DNA from 4 places in the Methylocaldum gracile genome. Region 1 is predicted to be linked to each of the others. Evidence: riboswitches for the same ligand, from Rfam matches in the RefSeq annotation. Region 1 holds a riboswitch; each other region holds the start of a gene.

What was found. Region 1 has a riboswitch for cyclic di-GMP ahead of ACWJJK_RS09945 (hypothetical protein). Riboswitches for the same ligand answer to the same signal wherever they lie in the genome.
Positions count from the first base shown of each region.
Region 2: linked by a shared signal. The riboswitch ahead of ACWJJK_RS17110 (reprolysin-like metallopeptidase) and the one ahead of ACWJJK_RS09945 (hypothetical protein) in region 1 are both predicted to bind cyclic di-GMP.
Region 3: linked by a shared signal. The riboswitch ahead of pepA (flocculation-associated PEP-CTERM protein PepA) and the one ahead of ACWJJK_RS09945 (hypothetical protein) in region 1 are both predicted to bind cyclic di-GMP.
Region 4: linked by a shared signal. The riboswitch ahead of ACWJJK_RS19320 (VPLPA-CTERM sorting domain-containing protein) and the one ahead of ACWJJK_RS09945 (hypothetical protein) in region 1 are both predicted to bind cyclic di-GMP.

Region 1 is NZ_CM132196.1:2,244,600-2,249,912, forward strand. Features, by position in the region: gene ACWJJK_RS09930 (VPLPA-CTERM sorting domain-containing protein) at 1-790, shown strand, start outside; gene ACWJJK_RS09935 (hypothetical protein) at 787-915, shown strand; cyclic di-GMP riboswitch class I at 1,177-1,262, shown strand; gene ACWJJK_RS09940 (hypothetical protein) at 1,375-2,283, shown strand; cyclic di-GMP riboswitch class I at 2,570-2,658, shown strand; gene ACWJJK_RS09945 (hypothetical protein) at 2,773-3,669, shown strand; gene ACWJJK_RS09950 (hypothetical protein) at 4,033-5,313, shown strand, end outside.
Region 2 is NZ_CM132196.1:3,848,174-3,853,486, forward strand. Features, by position in the region: gene ACWJJK_RS17105 (M12 family metallo-peptidase) at 96-1,745, shown strand; cyclic di-GMP riboswitch class I at 2,973-3,060, shown strand; gene ACWJJK_RS17110 (reprolysin-like metallopeptidase) at 3,147-4,994, shown strand; gene ACWJJK_RS17115 (cistern family PEP-CTERM protein) at 5,142-5,313, opposite strand, start outside.
Region 3 is NZ_CM132196.1:1,797,917-1,803,229, reverse strand. Features, by position in the region: gene ACWJJK_RS07875 (ExeM/NucH family extracellular endonuclease) at 1-567, shown strand, start outside; gene ACWJJK_RS07870 (hypothetical protein) at 628-1,236, shown strand; cyclic di-GMP riboswitch class I at 1,944-2,024, shown strand; gene pepA (flocculation-associated PEP-CTERM protein PepA) at 2,123-2,989, shown strand; gene ACWJJK_RS07860 (glycerophosphodiester phosphodiesterase family protein) at 3,627-4,874, opposite strand; gene ACWJJK_RS07855 (3-hydroxyacyl-ACP dehydratase FabZ family protein) at 5,261-5,313, opposite strand, start outside.
Region 4 is NZ_CM132196.1:4,362,559-4,367,871, reverse strand. Features, by position in the region: gene ACWJJK_RS19330 (EAL domain-containing protein) at 1-1,520, opposite strand, end outside; gene ACWJJK_RS19325 (transglutaminase-like cysteine peptidase) at 1,517-2,125, opposite strand; cyclic di-GMP riboswitch class I at 3,248-3,325, shown strand; gene ACWJJK_RS19320 (VPLPA-CTERM sorting domain-containing protein) at 3,488-4,258, shown strand; gene ACWJJK_RS19315 (hypothetical protein) at 4,290-5,313, shown strand, end outside.

The DNA.
Region 1 (5,313 bases):
TGCCGAGGCATCGGCACACACGATGTACAACACCTACAACGCCGGAACGCCCGCTACCGATGGGGGAACCGACGGCTGGGTCTATGGCGGTATAAACAATCCGACCTATCCGACGGTATCGCCGGGTTGGGTCGGAACCGCTAGCCCGACGACGCTGCCGTTCGGTTACACCGGTTCTTCGGCGTTGAACTGGGCGGCCGAACTCCATAACGCGGGTGATTCGCTGGAAATTTCCAGGGCAGATGCGCAAGCGAGATATGGCGTTGCAGCGGATATCGATACTGCCAGGGGCGCCTGGCTCGACGCGGGAGCAACCCCTCAGGGCTGGTCGCACACCACCGATATCGGGTTGTTGATGTCGCACAGCGATGCTTATGTCACGCTGAATCTCTCCGCCGTCAATTCGGAAATTGCCAACTTCGGGATTACGGTATTTACCGGTATGGACACCGGTACCGGCTATGAGAACCATCAGGCATGGAATAGCCCGATTCAAGGCTTAGATTTCACCGCGAGCGATCCGTTCGGCACCACCGGCGTAACTTATTTGACCCACGATTCAACCGTCGACGGGGTCAACGGTCTGACCTTCCTGGCGGAGGCCGGTCAGATTTATTCCATTTATCTGGGCGGTAGCGGCGGAGCCAATTGGAATCAAAACAAGGATCTTTACGTCTTGAACATCACGTCTTCTCCGGTTCCGATACCGGCCGCCATTTGGCTGTTCGGCAGTGCTTTGGCCGGGATGGGATTCGTCGGGCGGCACAGACACAAGGCCGTCGCCGCATGATGCGGGACAAGGCGGTCGAGCTTGCCTTCGAGGCTGGGCGCACCATGTGGCATGCGCCGGTGTCGGCGATATCCGGCCGTTTCATCGCCTCGGCCTCAGCCGATCGCCGCTTTGAAACGGTGTAGTGAAAGAGCTGGCTGACCCTCCGGATGATTTGGGTCGCCACATGCTGGAATACCCGCACTACAAACATGGGATATCCCGCAGCTTCCGTTAGGTTCGTCATAGAAATAGCGCTATATCAACGGTTTACCTCAGGCGCGCTTATTGCTCTTGGGGTATCGGCCGGTTCGACCGAATTCCGGTTCGAACGCGCTTTGTGCTACGGAAAACCCGAAAACCATTGCCGGGGAAGGGGAGCGTAGACCGTAGCAGGGCGGAGTCCCTTTTGCACCTGCCACTCCCGCCGCGAGGCGGGTTCGGAAAGCCACGGGTCTTGTGAATTTGATCCCAAGACGGCCGGGCCGCCTCCCTCGGTGATGGGGAGATCGGAGCGCCTTCCGCTTTTGACGGGAGCGCTGCGGACATCGCTGCCTATGTGAAAACAAAGACCAACTCCATAGAACAGCACGAGGTAATTTCCTATGTCCAAAAACAAAAACAAACTGACCAAAGCGGTGGCCATGGCCCTCGCCGGTACCGTCTTGTCCGTAGGCGCCGTTTCCGGCGCCCAGGCGCATACGATGTACAACACCTTCACCACCACTGAGCTGTCCGCCACCGACGGCTGGAACTATGGGGGTATAGGCAATCCGACCTATCCGACGGTATCGCCGGGTTGGGTCGGAACCGCCAGTGCCACCACGCTGCCTTTCGGCTATGCCGGTACGTCTCATCTGAACTGGGCGGCCGAGCTTCACTCGGCGGGCAACACGCTCGAAATCTCGAAAGCAGATGCAGTAACGCGTTACGGCTTCGCCGCGGAAATCGATACCGGCGCCGGGGCCTGGCAGGACGCAGGCGTCAATGGCAGCGGAGTTCCGACAGCCAACGGGCCGACCGGCTGGAGACATCAGACCGATATTGGCTTGATCAAGGCCGAAGAAACTATGTGGGTAACACTGAATCCCGTGGTGGTTACGGGAACCGGCTACGACATTCAGAACTTTGGCATCACCGTCTTCACCGGCATGGACTCCGGTACTGGCAGTTACTCTCATCACGGCTCCTGGAACTGCCCCGGATGCACACCCGCGAAACCTTACGAAGCCGATAACCCGTTCGGCACCGTAGGACTGAGCTACTTGACTCACGATGGCACCGTCGACGGTGTAGACGGTTTGACCTTTCTGGCCCTGGCCGGTCAGGTTTATTCCATCTACCTGGGCGGCGCCGGCGTGGGGAACTGGAGTCAGAACATCGCGGAGTACAGCTTGAATATCAGCACCGCACCGGTTCCGGTCCCCGCGGCGGTTTGGCTGTTCGGCAGCGCCCTCGCGAGTTTGGTCACGCTGGGACAGCGCCGCAAGAACGTCATGGCCGTTCCCGCCTGAAACAAGACCTCGACGTATGTACACGCCTTCCTTTCCGCGCTCTAAGCGGGGAACTTTTGTGTGGAATCACCCATGAGACTGCGTGATTTGCCACGTCGGTGGCGTTTGCATGCGATTTATCTGTTTGATTAGCAATGATTATTTAGTGGCATATTTATTGTTTCAGCAAAGGCCGGGTCCGCCGCTTAGGGGGCTCGTAAAAAGACGCGATACACACGGATTCGCAAGGAATCGGCTGGCAGGGATCGCCCGAGGGATCTTTGTCGGGATGGACCGCCGTTAGGTCTGTCCGAATCGCCACACCCGCCGCGAGGCGGGGCCGGAAAGCTTCGGGTCTCGATGCTATGGAGTATTCGAGACGGCCGAGCCGCCTCCTAGTGTGATGGGGAGGACCGCGGCGCAGCTCCATTGGGTACGGTGAAGCGCCGCGGACATCACTGTTAACGAGCTTTTGGACGACCACTAACAGTGACGAGGACGAATCATAGTATGAAAACCACGGCAACAATACTGGCCCTCGCGGGAATGCTCGGGGGAACATTGGTCGCTGCGCCCGAGGCTCACGCGCACGCCACGTTCAACATCGCCGGTTACGGCGACGGCACCGGCGGCAGCATCAACGGCGCCGACGGAATGCCGGGCACCGACGCGAGCGGCGTTTGGACCAACGGCGGTGTCGGCTATACCGGGAGTTTGCCCGTCATGTGGTATGCGGGCATGCACAGCGCGGCGGCGGCCGGCCGCACCATCGAGACCGGCACGCCCACATCCACCAACGGCAGCAGCCTGCAGCGGCAGATTGCCAACTATAACAACAATAACGATCCCGACCTTCCCACGGATCGAATGCTGCGGGTCGGCGGCCTTTCCTGGTCCGATCCCGACAACGGCGGACAGGGTTGGGGCCACGGAGCGGACTTCGGCCTGATCCATTGGTCCTGCGGCGGCAGCGCCCAGGGCTGCGTGGATGCCGGAATATCGCAATTCAAAATCACTCTGGCGGACGACCTTGCCGACGGCGGCGCCAACCTCAAACTCGGCTACGCGCTTTACGGCGGCTGGGATACCGGTGCCGGCGCTTCTAGGCACGATACCTTCTTTACCGATCCGACCCCGGTAAACAATCCGCTGGGCTCCGACGATCTCACCCTGCTCGGTTGGGGCGTGGCATCCTCGGTCGGCGAGACCTTGTCGCAGGTATTCGACCTCGACACCACTTATGGGGGCGAATACACGATCATCATAGGCGCCTTGGGCGGCGTAGCCGGCAATTATCAATTGACAGTCCAGCCGGTTCCGATTCCCGCTGCCGTATGGCTGTTCGGCAGTGCCTTGGTTGGCGTATTTACCATCGGCCGCCGGACTTCGAAACCGACTCCGGCATAACTTGGCAACCAGAGAGGCAAGAGTGCCCGGGTGGAACGATCTCCCGGGCTCATCCGATCGATCTGGCCATAGAGCATTGATATGTCCCGGCTCATCCGAACACGGCAGACGCGTGCTCAAAGCGATGCCGGAGGCCTTGGGGTTGATGACCGGTTTCGGCGGGTGCCGTAACCATTCGTTTAACAATAATTTCAACGTAGTGACAGGGTCGTCCAATGCGGGCGGTGTCCGACACCTCCTCGCGACCAAGGTTTCGCAACGGCCGAGCAAGGCTCAGCGGTTCGCGCGTTGGTCGTCCGTAGGAGTGGGATCGCCGTCTGTATAGCTACGTTCTTCCAATAAATCCGATCCTGGTACGAGTCCGTGAATAAAAATACGTTTCCACTTTTGGCGGCGCTGGCGCTCATGCTTGGGGGTACGGTCGCCTACCTGCTGCTTACCGATACCGAAGTTTCCAAGTCGGAGCTGGTCACAGGCCACGGCGATGTCGAAACCCTGAAGAACGCGTACAGCCGCTGGAAAACCGCTTATGAAGCTGACGGCGGCGATCGTTTTCTGACCATCCCGCTCGGTTATTCGAAAGCCTTATCCGGAGAATTCAGCCGGGCGCAGGGACGCATGCGGCTCGACCTGCTGGAGGGATGGGTGACGGTCGAAGTCAGCGGACTCGATGCGGGAGGCTACGAGGTTTGGCTGGTCGATAATAAAACCGGCTGGCACAAGGCGGGTGGACAGGAGAAGGCCAACGCCATGCAGAGGCTCGGCCGTCTCGAACCGAACAGTGAAGGGAAACGGATCTTGAAGACCCGTCTCGACGGCTTGGCCATGAGCGGATTCACTTTGGATCTGATTGCCGTTACCCGAGAGAAACGAAATCCCGAAGAGGGGGGCGTGCTGTTCGGTACTCCGGGTTTCATGCAGAGGCTTTATTACGGCGACAAGCCTTGGACCGTGACCCGTGTGGGTAGCTGGCCGAATCTTCCCCGACAGGATACCGGCTTCGCGGCGAAGCCGTTCGAATTCATGCTGCCCAAGCTCGCTCATGCAGATGCCAAAAAGCGGAACGATCTCGATGCGGTTCTCGGCGCGGAGATTGCCCGAGGGCGGGAGATTTTTCTGAATGAAACCTTCGGCGGCAACGGACGCACCTGCGCCACCTGCCATCGGCCGGACAACAATCACACCATCGACCCGAAATACATCGTCAAGCTTCCGAAGGACGATCCCCTGTTCGTGGCCGAATACGACCCTGCGCTCAAGGACTTGGAAAAGCCGCAATTGCTGCGTCAACTCGGCCTGGTCCTTGCCAATGTGGACGGCTTCGACCGGCCCGGCGTCATGCGCAGCGTGCCTCATACCTTGGCCCTGGCGGCGTCGATTGGCACGGAAACTCTGGCGGACGGCGGCGAGTTCGAGGAAGACGCGAAATTTGCCAACGCCATTGGCTGGTCGGGGGACGGCGCGCCGGGAGACGGCTCCCTGCGGCTGTTCGCGCAAGGCGCCATCGCCCAGCATATGACCCGAACGCTCAATCGGGTTCCGGGTGTCGATTTTCGTCTGGCCACCGACGAGGAATTGGACGCCCTGGTCGCCTATATGCTGTCCCTGGGGCGCAGCGAGGACATCGTGCTGGCTGACCTGACG
Region 2 (5,313 bases), 1.6 Mb from region 1:
AAAGGGACACCGGGACTGACTTCCTGAGAATTAGAGGAGGAGATTTCGAGAAACCGCTCGCATCTCCTTTCCATTACTAAGAGGAGCTAAAAAAAATGAAGAAGCACTTGGTCTTGAGTCCGTTATACCTGTCTCTGGCCTTCTCGGGGGTAAGCCATACGGCCGTCGCCGAACGAAAATTGCCTGAAGACTTATTTCAGGACGTTTGGAACGCCATACCGGACACCTATCTGCCTCCTCAAGCCAAAAAAGGCAGACATCGTTCGGTCCGGCCTAATTTCGACAGACTCAAAGCAGATGCCATAAATCTGAATATTTTCAATGACACGCTTCTGGTCGCCGAGAAAGACCGTATCGTCGACAATGTTCAGGGGCATTCCGCCTGGGTTGGTCATCTGCAGGGCGAACCCGACAGCGAAGTCATTCTGGCTGTGATCGGAAAAGCCATGTCCGGAACCATCAAGCGGGGGAATGGTGAAATCTACGAGATCCTTGCCAACGATGATGATACTCATACCGTCCGGCAGGTGGACCCGAGAAAGATTCTGCCTCACAAGCACCCGATTCCCGATGTTGAAATGGACCCAGATCTAGCCAACGCGCCGGCCAGTTCGGAAGCCGAGACGGCCGCCAATGAGCCGCCGATAGCCGCAGCCACGATCACCGATACGATCGTGGACCTGATGGTCGTCTATACGCCGAAGGCACGCGCCAATGCCGGCGGCACCTCGGGCATTCAAGCCAAGATCGTGAAAGCCGTCGAGGCCGCCAATCAAGCCTATATCAACAGCAAAGTTCATATGAAGCTCAACCTGGTGCGCATGGCTGAGGTCAACTACACGGAAAGCGGCGATATGGCCCGCACGCTTAATGATCTTCGCGGCACAACGGACGGCAAGATGGACGTCGTACATTCCTGGCGCAATCAATACGGTGCTGATCAAGTGACCCTGGTTTCCGCCGACGCAAATTACTGCGGTATCGCCTATCAAATGACGCGGCTGAGTAGCTCCTTTGCACCTTATGCGTTCGCTGTCGTGCATGACGACTCAAGAGCGTACTGTCTCGCCGCGCAAACTCTGGCGCACGAACTGGGCCATAACCAGGGCAACGCGCATGACCGCGCCAACTCCAGCTATGCCGGCATTTATTCCTACTCTTATGGGCATCGTCTGTGCCAAAGCGGCGGTTTCCGGACGGTTATGTCTTACGCCTGCACCGGGGCAACGCGCATTTCGAATTTCGCCAATCCTAGCGTTTACTACAACGGCAAACCCACAGGAATCGATCCGAACATAAATCCCTCAAAGGCCGCGGCGACCGCCTGGTCGATGGAGAAAGCCCGAGCCACGGTTGCCGCGTGGCGTGCCAGTAAAGTGGCCGCTTCCGCTCCGGCGACTCCAAGCAGGCTGGCAGCTTTCTCTCAATCCGACGATGGAATCAATCTTCGCTGGATGGATAACTCGGATAACGAGGAGGGATTCAAAGTGGAGCGCTCCCGCGATGGAGTCAACTGGGAAGAGGTAGCGTTACTCGGCTCCGACATCACCAGTTTCTCAGACACAGGACTCAACCCGAACAGCGAGTACTCGTATCGCGTATCGGCCTATAACGGCATAGCCGAGTCCAGCCCCAGTGAAGTCGTGACAACGGCAACAGCGTCGGTTGTCAATGGCGTTACGGGAAGGACCGACAACGACGCCGATAATGAGCGTCGGCGATATCGCTTTGGTCGCCGCATTTGATCGAATGTCGAATATCGTAGCCTTACGCTTTATCTGATCTTGATCGAGTAGCACCGGCTGGAATCTGCCACTGAGGCAAAAATTCGTTATCTAAGTACATTCAGGGAAGTCTTGCGGCATAGGCAACCTGCAGGACAACCCCGCCAATCTGTCGAGATTCCGCAAATATTTACGGAATGTACTTAGGGCATTTTCATACCTACTGTACGGGCACTCGCGAGTAGGTCGGGAATCCCTTCCAATCGCAAACGGTCGCTTTAGTCGCGACCCTTCCAATCGCAAACGGCGTCTTCGGGAAGGGCGTGGCCGGCGCTCCCGGCCAGGCCGTTTGCGATTGGAAGGGTCATCCCAGCGCTCCTGGGATGACCGTTTGCGATTGGAGCGCCGAAGCCCCCCTTCCCGACACCATGTCCCGGCCGAGCGTCTTCGTCGGAAGGGTCGCGGCTAAAGCGACCGTTTGCGATTGGGAAGGGATTGCCGACCTACGAATGCTTGAATCCATTCACCCTAGCCGAAGGCGCCAACGACTTCGGCCAAGCCTGTTTTGTCGGACGAGCGAGATAAAAACGCTCTAAGCCCGAACTATCATACGTATCCATCAAAGGGTGCCCGTATGACAGTTCGGGTGAATCGAGTCAGGACTGCAAACCGCTCCGCTCTTAGCCATTCCAAGACGATCTTCCTAGTGTCGCCAGCCGGAATAATCGGACAAATCGCCGCTGGATAACGCGTTTTTCTCGTTTTTCCTGGAAATGGACAGTGACACATGCCACATGGCTGTTGCCGAATGGAGACATGTTTTGCCCGGCCACTCCATGGAACCGGTCATTTTCTGACTCAAGTCCTGCTCTGCATACAAGAGATTCAAGGATTCGCCAGGCCGATCATCAACGAACATCGGATTGGCATACGGCGTGCTAAACCGCCATGGCACCGGATAACGTTTGACGTGTCAGCCACTCCGGTGTCATAGCAACGCTACAAACTCAAAAGAAGCTGCGATTCGCTTAACCTGTGCCCAAGGGGGGGTACGGGCAGCAATGCATCGTTTATCCGAAGGTGAGGAGCCACCCGGCGAACGATTACGGCCACTGATAAAAAACAACAATCAATGCCTACATGAAACAATCTACAACACTTTTTTGCCGACTCAATCACACAAATTCCCTAGATTTAGACCAATCTTATTTCTACAGAAAAATCGAGCCGCTGACCTAATGCCGCTTGATCTGAAAAAGGCAAAACCATCGAAAGGTGGTGGCGCAAAGTTACCGGTCTACGGGAGCCAGGCTCCTATGACAGCGGGATTGCCAGCTCAAGCCAAAGGTTGCTTTGGTTTGTCTCATCCCCGCGGGTTCCCAGAGACCATCGCCGTCAACTCGACTCTTAGGGGACCACAACGTGAGCAACAAGACTCAGCATTCTAAGTTCACCGCTGCGCGCCGCAAAAATATCCTCGGACTGGCTGGCGTATTTGCAGCCTTAACGTCTACTGTGGGTGTCGTCCATGCGGCGCCGCCGCAGCGCTTATTCAGCGACACGAATCTGACCCTGCCCACGCAGGCCAAGGCGCAGATCAAAGCCATCAAGGGCCGCAGCCGGGGCGTAGCCATCGACTTCAACGCGGTGAAGGCCGATACGCTCACCCTCGAACTGCTCAACGACACCACGGTTACCGCCATCCGCGATCGTATCGAAGACATCGACGGCCGTTTGTCCTGGGTCGGTCATATCGAAGGGCAAGAAGGCAGCAGCGAGGTGATCCTCGCCGTTCGGGGGCAGGCGATGTTCGGAACCGTCGTGATGGACGACGGCAGAATGTTCGAGATCGCCTACGCCGGCAATAAAACGCATGCCGTCCGCCAGATCGATCCCAACAAGACCGCTCCGCATTCGGAACCCCTCGCGCCGGATATTAATGCCGCCGGTGAATTGGCCGGTACAACGACATCCTCGACTAGCCCGTCCACCGCAGCCGCCAGCACCGGCCAAGTCATCGATCTGCTGGTGGTCTACACGCCTCAGGCCCGCGTGAATGCTGGCGGCGTCTCGGGCATAGAAGCCAAGATTATTAACGCCGTTACCAAGGCCAATCAGGCCTACCTGAACAGTCAGGTGGACATGCAGTTGAACTTGGTAAAAATGGCCGAAGTCAGCTATACCGAGACGGGCAACATGTCGACCAGCTTGTCGGATGTCACCGGCACCAGCGATGGCAAAATGGATGAGGTACACTCCTTACGCAACCAGTACGGCGCCGATCAGGTGGCGCTTATAACCGCTGAAAGCAACTACTGCGGCATCGCCTACGTGATGAATAGCCTGGGTTCCTGGTTCGCTCCGTATGCGTTCGCCGTCGTGCATGACGATTCCAAATACAACTGCCTCGGCAACGATACCCTGGCGCATGAATTGGGCCACAATCAGGGCAACATGCACGACCCGGACAATTCCGCCTACGCCGGCGTGTACCCCTACTCTTATGGTTACCGGATCTGCGGCGTGTTCCACGATGTCATGTCCTACAGTTGCAGTTCGCCACGAATCTCGCACTTTTCTAATCCTAACGTTTATTACAATGGCCAGCCGACCGGGGTGGCGAACTACCAGGACACCGCCCGTTCCATGAATGGCACCAGCGCCACCGTCGCCAGTTTCCGGTCCTCGACCACGACCACCACGACGCCCACGGTTCCGACTGCCCCCACAAGTTTGGCGGCGACTACTCAATCATCCAGCAGTATCGCCTTGACGTGGACGGATAAGTCTAGCGACGAAACCGGATTCAAGGTGCAGCGCTCGCTGGATGGCGTCAATTGGAGCGAAGTCGCTTCGCTCGGCAGCAACGTCACGAGTTTCACCAATACTGGCCTCAGCGCCAGCACCACTTATTCTTACCGTGTCTACGCCTACAACAGCGTCGGCAACTCCGCCTTCTCCAATACCGCCTCGGCGACCACCTCGGCTAACAGCGTCGACACAACTCCGCCCACGGTTAAAATCACCAGCCCCTCCAATGGCGTGAAGGTCGGTAACTCGACAAAAATTACCGGCACTGGCAGCGATAACGTCAAATTGCAGGGGCTGAAGCTGGCCATCGACGGCGCCGTGCGAGCTTCAACCAGCGGCGGCTCGATCTCCTATAACTGGAACACCCGCAGCATCGCGAAGGGCACGCACACGATCACGCTGACTGGCACCGATGCGGCGGGTAACACCAATCAAACGTCGATTCAGATTTACAAATGAAAAGGAATTGCAGGATTGCCTAGGGGTTGACAGAAAAGGTTTCTGCCAAAAAAACGGATATTCTTCAGCAAACCTCAAAGAAAAAGCCGTCCCAATGGGACGGCTTTTTAGTTTGCCTGATCAGAAGTCTTTGTGATCTTTTCAGAGCTATGCCTTTTTTCTTCTCCAATTCCTAAAGCCTAGACCAAGCAGACCGGCTCCCAAGAGTGATAAGATGCTCGGCTCTGGAACGGTTATATCGGGCGGTGGAGGAGGAGGCGTAGTTGGAACCGATATGTCACCGAGCACTTTGTCAGAACCTTGTCCATTTGAACCAACC
Region 3 (5,313 bases), 450 kb from region 1:
CTGGCGGCGGATCCCACCGGGAGCGGCAACACCGATGCCCTGGTCATCGGCGATCTGAATGCCTACGCCAAGGAAGATCCCATCCGGACCCTGGAACAGAACGGCTTTACCAATCAGGTCGCGGCTTTCCTTGGCGAGGACGCGTATTCGTACGTGTTCGACGGCGAAGCAGGCTATCTGGATCATGCCCTGTCCAGTTTGACGCTCACTTATCAGGTCAAGGGCGTCGCGGAATGGCACATCAACGCGGACGAGCCAATCGCGCTCGACTACAACACCGACTTCAAGACGCCGGATCAGGTCACCAGCTTCTACAGTGCCGATCCGCATCGTTCGTCGGACCACGATCCGGTCGTGGTGGAAGTGCTGGTGCCGGGCGATCTCGACAAGGACGGCGACGTCGACGTAGCGGACCAGAACCGCTTCCGCTCCGCCTTGGGCAAGTGTTCGGGCCAATCCGGCTACTTGGCGGAGGCTAACTACGACGGCGTCGGCTGCGTGACCTATGCCGACTACCAGCGCTGGTATGGCCACTACGCTGCCTATCGTGTCAAGGCAGGCCTTTAAACAGCGATCGGCCGCCCCGTTGCAACGAGGCGGCCCTTTACCCCTAACTGGAGATAAACGATGTTGATTTTTAAAGCCCGCCTCGCAATTGCCATTCTGGGGCTATTGGCCGTGGCCCCTTCCCACTCGGCCGTGGTGTCGCTCAATTTGGTCGGGAATGCCCCCGTGCTGGTTGGCGACAGCTTCAGTATCGATTTAACGTTGACTCAGCCCTTCGATGGGTTGGACGCTTCCGATGAATTGCTGGCGTTCGGATTCGACACGGTGCTGAACGGTACCGCCGCTCAGTTCACCGGCGTCACGTATTCGCCGTCCTTCAGCGATGACAGCGGCCTGGTCAAACTGGATTTGGCGGGATCGGCCTTCCCCGGCATTGCCAACACTCCGGCCAACCAAACGCTGACGCTGGCGACGCTCAATTTCCAGGCGTTGTACGCCGGAAATATTGATCTGGGCGTGTTGGGCAATCCGTCCGAACCCAATCAAGGATTGTTCTTCAGCCTCTCGGGGCCGCTCGCCGCCAATGCCGGTCTGTCCTTGAGCATTCAGTCCAGCGCGGTTCCCGTACCGGCCGCCTTTTGGCTGTTCGCCAGCGGGATCTCGGGGCTGGTGGTGCGGAGTGCATGCCGAAAAAGTTGTACGATCGGCGCACTCAGTCTACGAAGATAGCCGTTGGGCCAACGGGTTTGTCGGCAAAGGATTGCCGACCTACGAATGCTTGAATCCATTCACCCGAGCCGAAGGCGCCAACGACTTCCGCCAAGCCTGTTTTGCCGTACGAGCGAGATGAAAACGCTCTAAGTCTACGAAGATAGGCTTTGATCCCAGCCGTTGCCAAAGCTAACCCGTCCCAATTCGCTCGGCTCTTCGTGTGGACGTGGGCCGGTACGGCTGGCGGAAACGTGATCAGGCTCCGAACCAAGGCCGGGGACCAAGCGGGACCTGATCCGCCGATTCGACCTGGCGTATCGGCAGAGTGCCTTCGGTCTATCGCCATCCGCTGCCGCCGCGCCGCTTCCAGCACGAATGGTTTCCCCTCGCTGGCTCATCTCATCACCTGCGCACGAAGCTCGGCCTTGAACGGCTGTCTCGGTAATTTCGCCATCTCGTTCCACCACCAATCACCGGATTTACGCGATTGATGGTGTCCACTTTTTTGAGCCTGGCTCACTGGCTCATGGAGAGGGAGACTGGACAGAATCCACCTAATCGGTCTCCGACGAGTCATTTGTCATAAATTGATTACATAGATTTAACCAATCATTAACTGACGTGTAACAGTCTCGGCTTAATTTGACCGGGTATTTCGAAAAAATGAGCAAGGAGGCTTAGGTCGGTTACCGGTCACGTCAAGCTGTAGGACCAGCTGAACGTGTTTGCCGAAGAGCCACACCCGCCGTGAGGCGGGGCCGGAAAGCCACGGGTCTCGCGTTTGTCGAGATCGCCGGGCCGCCTCCCGAGTGATGGGGAGGACCGTGGCACCGCTCACCACCTGTGGGCAGAATCACGGACATCACTGTGAGTTCAACGTCAACACAGTGAAAAGGTAATTCGGATGAAACCAAGTAAGATCATTTCGGCGCTCGCTTTGACGGGCGTCGGATTCTCAAGTACTGCCGGTGCGGCAACCTTGCCGAACTGGGTGGGTACCGCGGACTACACCGTCGTGGGCGGTTCGGCCGGCGAAGCGGTCGGTCCCTTCGATACTTACGACTTCGCGGCGGGCGACGGCGGTCTGGCATTGCTCGTACCGGACACGATCGCCAATCCCTCCCAAATTACGGTGGGAGACATCTATTCAGGCGTGTACCAGTCTTACGTCACCAACCATCAGTTGGGCACCTCCACGGTGAGCAACCCCAAACTGAACGTCTCTTACGAGTTGACCACCCAGTCGGCTTTCCAAACACAAGTCACGAACGCGCAGAATCTGGGCAACGGGCTGTGGACCATCAACTTCCAGGTGTTGAGTGGCTCGCTGGACCTGTTTTTCGACAGCGCCGTCAATCGCGACGTAACCGGTGACACGGGCATCACGGACGGCACCAATATTCTTAAGGGATCGGTGACGGGCGGAACCGGGGTCGTCACGGTAAGCACCCAGTTTCCTTCCGGTCTTGGCGTAACCTCGAGCGAATTTACCTTCGTCGGAAACACCAGTTTCTATGATTCGGCGGTATACGATCCCGATACCATCGGCGGCGGCCAGTCGTTGTTCTCCCTGTTCGTCAGAAACCCCACCGCACCTCCCGCCATCTCTTCCGTCGGCGGCATACCGGTTACATCGACGAGCATTCTCTACCAGGCGGATGGATCGCTCACGCTGACGGCGGTACCGGTTCCAGCGGCCTTCTGGCTGCTCGCTAGTGCCTTGGCCGGCATGAGCGTCATCTCTCGCCGTTCCAGCAAATTGGCTGCGTGAGCCTCGCATGGCAAGCCCATTTGGTGAATGGGCGAGGATTCGGTGCAAATCTGCTTCGCTGACTGCGGAAGCAGACGGCGCGGCCGAACGTCACAACCGGGCCGGCGCTTATCCCGGTCCGGTTCCTCGAGCCGACCGCCAGCCGGAACGGCCGAGGCCAGTGCTGCAATTATCATCCTCATGACGCAGCGTCGCTAAAAGTCCGCGACAACTCTTGAGGAACTTCACCCTCGGGCTCGAACACTGCGCGCGAGCCAGTTCGGCGCCGGCGAGCCCCCTCCGGCGCAGGGCTTCCAACAAGAGCTAGCCGACACCCGTTGTTTGTCCTCGGTGGCGGCAAAGTGGGTTTGTGCTGCTTGGCGCCAGGGAGCCGCGAGATCATCGGCGGCGTCGAAGTCCGGGATGAGCCGATCCGGCGGCGCGCCACGTGCGCGAACAGTTCACGTTGTCCGGTACCATGGATCACGGCGGAATCTCCTCAAAAATTCAATGTCAGCAGTTGAATTTTAAGGGCTTTTCGATTCCGCCCACCCTCCTTTCATGAACTATGCAGGCTTGGGACCTCACGCAACAAAACCCCGCCGGAGGCTTCGATTTCTCGCTCCCGCTCGCTCGGTGATCGGGTTTACAGCGCCCCTTACAATCCCTTGCAGTTGGCGTAATAGGTCACCGTCGCGGCCCAGTCGGCGAAGACGCCACGAATACCCACATCCTTCGCCAGCACGTCGAGCACTTTCATTACGTCGCCCTCGCGTTTGATGGCGGAATCGATGGTCTGAAAATAGAACCCATTATTACCGTCGGCGAGAATTCCGGAGCGCTCCAGTGTCCAGGTGATGATATCCAGGTCCGCGGCCTTGGCGTTCCTGGCGTATTCCGAGGGCACGATGTTGCCGCCGGCGTCCAGGTCCAACAAAGCAAACGTCGGCGGCGCCACGATATTGATGCCCATGGTCTTATAGCTTGCCAAGGTGGCAGCATCGGGCAGATCGGCGACCGTTTCGGCATCGTCCAGATACACGGCCTGCTTGCCGAAGGCGGGTTCGTAGCGGACCCAATAGAGCACGTCGTCGATGCTGAAAGACTGAGGGAAGACCTTTTTCGGGGAAACGCGCGCTTCCTTATACTCGTCGATCATTTTCTGGGCGAAATCCTCCTGGGAAAAGCCGTCGAAAGGCATGGCCACGCTAGGGCTCTTCAGTTCGGGAGTCATCTTCACGCCCAGTTTCTTGAAAAGCTCGATGCTTTCCCTATGCGTAAGCAGGGTGCCGCTGGTCGGGCCGGCGTAGAGATCCGTGCGGAAATTCGCCGTGCCGCCGAGATATTCGTCCACGGTTCTAGCGCGGGGGTTTGACGCATCCATCTTGCCGCGAAGGGTTTTGAACTCGGCCAGGGTGATGTCGCTGGTGCGGCATTCCGCCGTGGCGCGCGTGAGGAGATTGCCGCTGGCATCGAAGGTGGCCGGCGAGAACGGCTTCGTGCACTTGGCGGCCAGCTCGGGGATGGCAAGGATATTCGTAGTCGTGTGAAGATCGTTCTGCGCATGACGACACACCAATTCCTTATCCTTGGTGAAGGTCACGTCGCATTCCAGAATGCCGGCGCCCATGCGGGCCGCGGCTTCGTAGGATTCCTTGGTGTGTTCGGGAAATTGCAGAGCGGCGCCGCGGTGACCGATCGAGAAATCGGTCTTTTTGAAGGGACCTTTCGCACATCTCCGAAGCTCGTTTTTGAGTTCGCCGTCTTCCATATCGTTAACCAGGAAAAACGGCCGAGGCCCCAACTGCACGCTTTGGCTATTATCGGACGCCGACGCGGTGGCGAAGAGACCGGGAAATACTGCCGTCATTGCCGCACAGGCAATCATGATCAATCGTGGACGCATCTATCACTCCTGTTGTTCTGGTTTAGTGAAGGTGGGTTGAGCCCATTCGGCCCAGTACAGACCGTACACGCCATTTGTGCCATCAATGTGACTGAACGGTTTAGGTCTCGTGACAGTTGAGCGGGTTTTCGGAGTTTCCGAGAGCGCTACAGCGGCCCTGATCATGCCGACGCCTTCCGGCGCTGGCGTGCGGATACGCGGCTCCCGAGGAGCGTTCGTTAGGTGAAGTTTGGCGGGTTGCCCAAGCGGGTTTAGTCAAGGTGGGCCGGATTGCGCTCTCTCCGTTCAGCCTATACGAGCCGCGGCAGTCGACGCGGAATCCGGACGGAAGCCATCATCCGATCCGGAGTTTCTGAACGGCAGCCGCTATTCGATGCCTCAAGCGCTTATTTCTTTTTCACTTTGGACAGCATGCCGACGATTCGGCTCTCGAAGACGA
Region 4 (5,313 bases), 2.1 Mb from region 1:
GATTGAGCGAATCCCGGCTGCATGATGGTGGCCACCGACAAATTGACGGACCACGCCGCTTCGGGTTTTTCCGCCATCGCTTCCTGAAGGCGCGCGACGACAAGTTTGTCCAGCATCGGAGCCAGATCGGTTTCCTCGGCAATGTGCGCCAAGGCGCCTGCGGAAAGCCGTAATCCGTTTTCCGTCACGATGCGCGCGAACACCTCGTAATGCTCGGGTGCCGAAGCGTTCCGGCACATAAGCGGCTGCCGCTCCAGTTCCACTTGACCGTTGTCCAAAGCCTGCCGCAGCAATGCGAGCCGGCCGCTCCCGCCCGGCGTCGGATCTGCCTCCGCAATCCGAAAGCTCCCGCTGGACCCCATCTGCGCGTCGCGCAGCGCAGCGTCCGCCCGGGCAAGAAGTGCCGTGCTGCTATCGCCGGAAGAGAGGGCCGCCCCGATATGGACGGTGCAGGACGAAGCGATTCCGGTCTCGAGCAAAGCCATCACCGTCGATTGGGCGAGGTGATGGGTCAGATCGTTCAGGCAATCGGCATCGGCGTGCTCCAACAGCACGGCAAACTGCGCGCCGTCTATTCGCGCCGCCGAGCCGTGCGTCTTTTCGGCGACAGCTTCCACAACATCGGCGAGAAATTTGACGACAAGATCTCCCGTATCGCGTCCGAATCGGCGATTGCATTCCGCCAGTCCGGTGAGCTGAAGGATGGCAATGGCGTGCTGCGTTCCGGATATTGCCAGGGCCGCGTCCAGCGATGCGAGAAAATACGCGCGATTGAAAAGACCGGTTTGCCGGTCGTGGTGGAGATCCCGCTGTAGTTTCTCGATGGTTTCCATCTTCGCGTTCAGCATGCGCCGCACCGCTTCCGACATACGGTTGAACGCCGAGCCGATATGATGCAGTTCGCGAATACGGGGCAGCTCCGCCAAAGGCTCGAACTTGCCTTCGCCGATGCGAAGCGCCAGATTTTCCAGCCGGTCCAGCGGACGCAACGCCTTTTGCAGCAGCCATACCGACAGCAGCGCGGAGATCAGCCAGAAACCCAGAGTCCAGCCCAGGATGGACCAGGTCATCTGCCAAAGTTGGCTATATCCGAAACCGGGATGGCTGGCCACGTCGACCACGGCTGAAAGTTTCCAGCCGGCCATCGATTCGGCCCGACCCGCGGGAGCGTCGAACGGCACGCGGCTGATGAACCACTCGGGAGCGCCGTCCACTTTCAAGGGGAGTTCCCGCTCCACGACGGATTCGCCGTTGGGGCGGATCACGGCGATACGCCGGTAGTAGCCGCTATCGTAGAGAGCGTCCACCGCATTGGCCACCGCCGCGGTGTCGTTGCTCGCCAGCGCGGGCGATAGTTCCAGCGCCAGAGTGGTTGCCGTTTCTTGCGCATGAGCGTGCAACTGGCGTTGCAGAAAACCGTGGGTATTCACCAGGCCGGTGGCGAAAAGAGCCAGCCCCAGCAGCAGAAACAGCAGACCGAGCATCAGGACCAGCAGGGTTTTCAGGCTCATCGTCTTCATCGAATCGCTCCCGTCTTTTCGTGGTGCATGCGCGCCAACAGATCGTTCCAGTGGCGTATGTCGGACGCTTCACCCAGTTTGCCATGCTGCCCGCGCTGCTTGGCCGACCACAACCCCTCCGCATTGAAGCTCATGGTCGGCGCTAGATCGGTCCGCGCGGCGGCCGGCCGGATATCGCCGATCAGATTGTCCAAAATCAGCGGTTCGGATTCCGGGGCGGGATAGTAGGCCAGGACCATGTGCGGCTCCATGCGGCTCAGCCGTGGCCGCCAGACCCGGACATAAGTGACCCGCAATCGGTCGGGAGCCACTCCTGCCGCTCGAAGGGTGAAATATTTGGCCAGGGCGAAATCCTCGCAGTCGCCGCCGTTGGCGGCCAGGAGTTCCACCGGAGTCGCCCAGTAGTCGCGGCGCGCCCATTGGTCAGGGTCGGAGATATTGGGCAGGCGGTTGAAGAAATCGTTGACTCGCGCCAGCTTCTCGTGCTCGCCGGCACTGCCCAGATGCAGAACCAGGTCGCGCCACGCCGACAGACGTTCGACGGCCGCCGATCCATAGCGCTGGCCGACCAGTTCCAAGGTTCGTGCATTGGGGAGCAGGTCCATTTCGACGCCTGCCACGGCAAGGACCGCAAAAGCGGCGCTCCATATCAATAAGCGTTTCAAGAGCTAAGGGGGTTGATTTGAAGGAAGCGTATCTTGCCCCATCTCGGCGAAATTTCGCCACCTTATATTCCGGTGCTCGATCGTTTTTCACCGCAGTATAGCGGTGCGGCTTGGGAAACCGCCCCGTACCTCTAAGTGCCTATCTCAGTAGGCCGTTCGCCCTGAGCCGAGTCGAAGAGTTTTTGAACCTACTGGGATAGGCTCTAAATGTAGGCCGAAACGAGCGGCCGTAGGTCGGCAATCCCTTGCCGACGCAGGCGTTCGGATGCAGGCCCGGCTAAGCGTCAGCGCTTGATGGCAAACGGTCGCTGCTATACAGGTCAGCGGACCGCCATTCCGGTATGGATTTTCGCTGGCTCCCAAGCTTCCGCCTGGGAGCTATACCCGAGCAGCTCGAGCTTCTCGAAACATCATTCGAATCGAGAAGCGGGAGCTTCTCAACGTCGGTTCCCAAACGGGAGTTCGGGAACCAGCCTAACGACGGAGGCATGCCGGATCAATCGGTTGCAGGCCGGCTGGCACCGAACCGCGGAGTAGGTCGGGAATCCCTTCCAATCGCAAACGGTCGCTTTAGCCGCGACCCTTCCAATCGCAAACGGACCTTTAGTCGGTCCCTTCCAATCGCAAACGGTCGCTTTAATCGCGACCCTTCCCGACGGGATTTGTCGGCAAAGGATTGCCGACCCACCGCCCCGATGCGTCGGGCAAGGCGCTCGGAAGAAGTCAGGTCCGGCGGTGCCCTTCCTCGATTCCCCCGCCTTCATGTTGCGAATCCGTAAAGTCGTTCAGCGAAAAAGCTACAGCCGGGGCAGCTCGCAATCATCTGCGACTTAAAGTTTTGAAAAAAAACACAGCACGCAAATGTAATCCAAAACAAAGACTTAGTTGATGCGCGGGAGCCGTGCGTTGAGTTTTTTCAAAAAATTTCATCGGTGTCACACAAACTTAACTTGGTTGTAAAAAAGCGACATTAAAGTCTGTCTCGCCTTCAAAGGGACGGAAGAAAACCGCAGTGCGGTTCAAGTTGCGGCCGGGGAGCAGGAGCCCGGTCCAGGAGGGTTGCTAGGACAAAGCCACACTCGTCGCGAGGCGGGGCCGGAAAGCCACGGGTCTTGATTTCAAGACAGCCGGGTTGCCACACAAGCGTTGATGGCAACCCGGCTTTTTTTGTTTTCGGTGCCTGAAAAACGGCACAAAAAAGCCGGTCGCCGAAAAGCGACCGGCTGAAAACAGCCCTGCAGATTGACCTTGGGGAGATGTCTGCAAGGTATTTTCAACCGCGATTTTAGACGAGGCATGGAAATGAACAAACTGAAAGCGATTACCGCCGGCGTGATGCTGGCTTTGGGCGCCACCGGCGCGGAAGCGTCCATTAACAGCGGCCTGTATCCGAACGTGGGCGAATTGTTCGTGTCGATTTTCGATCCCGACGCGAACGGCGGCCTGGGGCGCACCTACTTCCGCGATCTCGACGTTCCCCTCACTGACGTGCTGAACGCCGGTTCGAATTGGACTTTCAACGTCAATCTGGCCGCGGACGCCAATTATGCCGGCTTCGCCGGTCAGACCGATCTTCAGTACAACATCGCCGCCGTGTACACCCTCGACGAGGGTTTCGCCAATATCGATCAATGGGGCTTTTTGGCCACCGGGTCTTCGTTCAACGGCGGCTTCGGTAACGTACTCGGCACCAATAGCATCATTCAGAACTATATCAGCAAGCTGAACACCGCTCTGGGCGACAACGTGTCGGGCGTCGTGGATAACGGACTGCCGCAGTCCTGGGACGACGGTAACTGGGGTCCGTTGATGGGTGCTTCTCCCAGCGTGTTTGCTTCCACGGCCGGCGGCGTCGACCTGGCAACGCTTTTCTTCCACGTGACCAATAACACCGGCGACGACAGCGACGGCATCGTCAATCAGATTGCCGGGCGCTGGCTGCTGTCGAGCAACGGCACCCTGGAATTCGGCCCGGCCGGCACCTCTCCGGTACCGGTTCCCGCGGCGATCTATCTGCTGGGCTCCGCTCTGGCCGGCTTGACCCTGGTCAGCCGCCGCGGCCAGAAAGCGTAATCTCCCAAATATCCTTAACGGAGAAAATTCGATGAAATTCAATCGTTTGTCTGTCGCCATGGCGGCAACGGCGCTGCTCGGCGCCGGCGAAGCCTTCGCTCTCGCTCCCGGCGCGGCCGTGGATATCGAAATCTGGGCATCCGGCGCCACGGCGCAGGACAAGGGCGTGGAAGCGCTTTTTTCCGAACTGTGCGTGGCCGGATCTCTGGACATCTACCGCGACAACGCCAACGCATCCAAGCCGGGAGCGCAGCACTCGGCCTATTTCTGCACTCTCGACTCCACCAAGGTGACCGGTCTCAGCACCGTCAACCCGAACGTGTTGTTCCACAAACGTTCGCAGGGCGGCTCGGCGCAGGGCGTAACGCCCCTGATCCTCGATCAGGCGATCACGCACATGCAGATCAATAACGGCAACTGCAGCAAGACCGGCCCTGACACATTCTATCGCTGTACGCTCGCCAATGCGGGCGACACCATTCTGCACGAGTCCGATCTGGGCGTCAGCGACGTCAACCCGGATTTGTTCCGTGGTCCTAACGCGCCCATCGAGGGCGGCGTGAAGCAGCCGGATGTCACAGCCAGCCAGGTTTCCAGCTTGCTGGACGTGACCCCGGCCGCGGGCCTGGTGTTCGGCATCCCGGTGACGCTCTCTCTCTATACCGCCCTGCAGGACGCGCAGATGGACCAGGGCCGGCTCCCCGCCGGTTGCGTGCTGGGGGATGACAGCAATCCCGATTGCATGCCCAGTCTCAGCTCCGAACAGGTCGCTTCGCTGCTGGCCGGCAAGGTGCAGAACTGGAATCGATTCAAGGTTCAGGTCGGTGGCGCTTCCTCTGACTTCTTCACCAGCTATTCCGGCGGCATGGGCCTGACCGACAACAAGGTGGCTGTCTGCCGCCGCGTCGACGGTTCCGGCACCCAGGCGCAAGCCAACGCGGTATTCCTGAACAATCCGTGCATGAGTGGTGCGGTGCCTCCGGTGTCCGGCAGCAATGCCTTGAGCGGACCGATCGTCCCCTCGACCAACCTCGCCCTGAACGGCATCGGCCAGT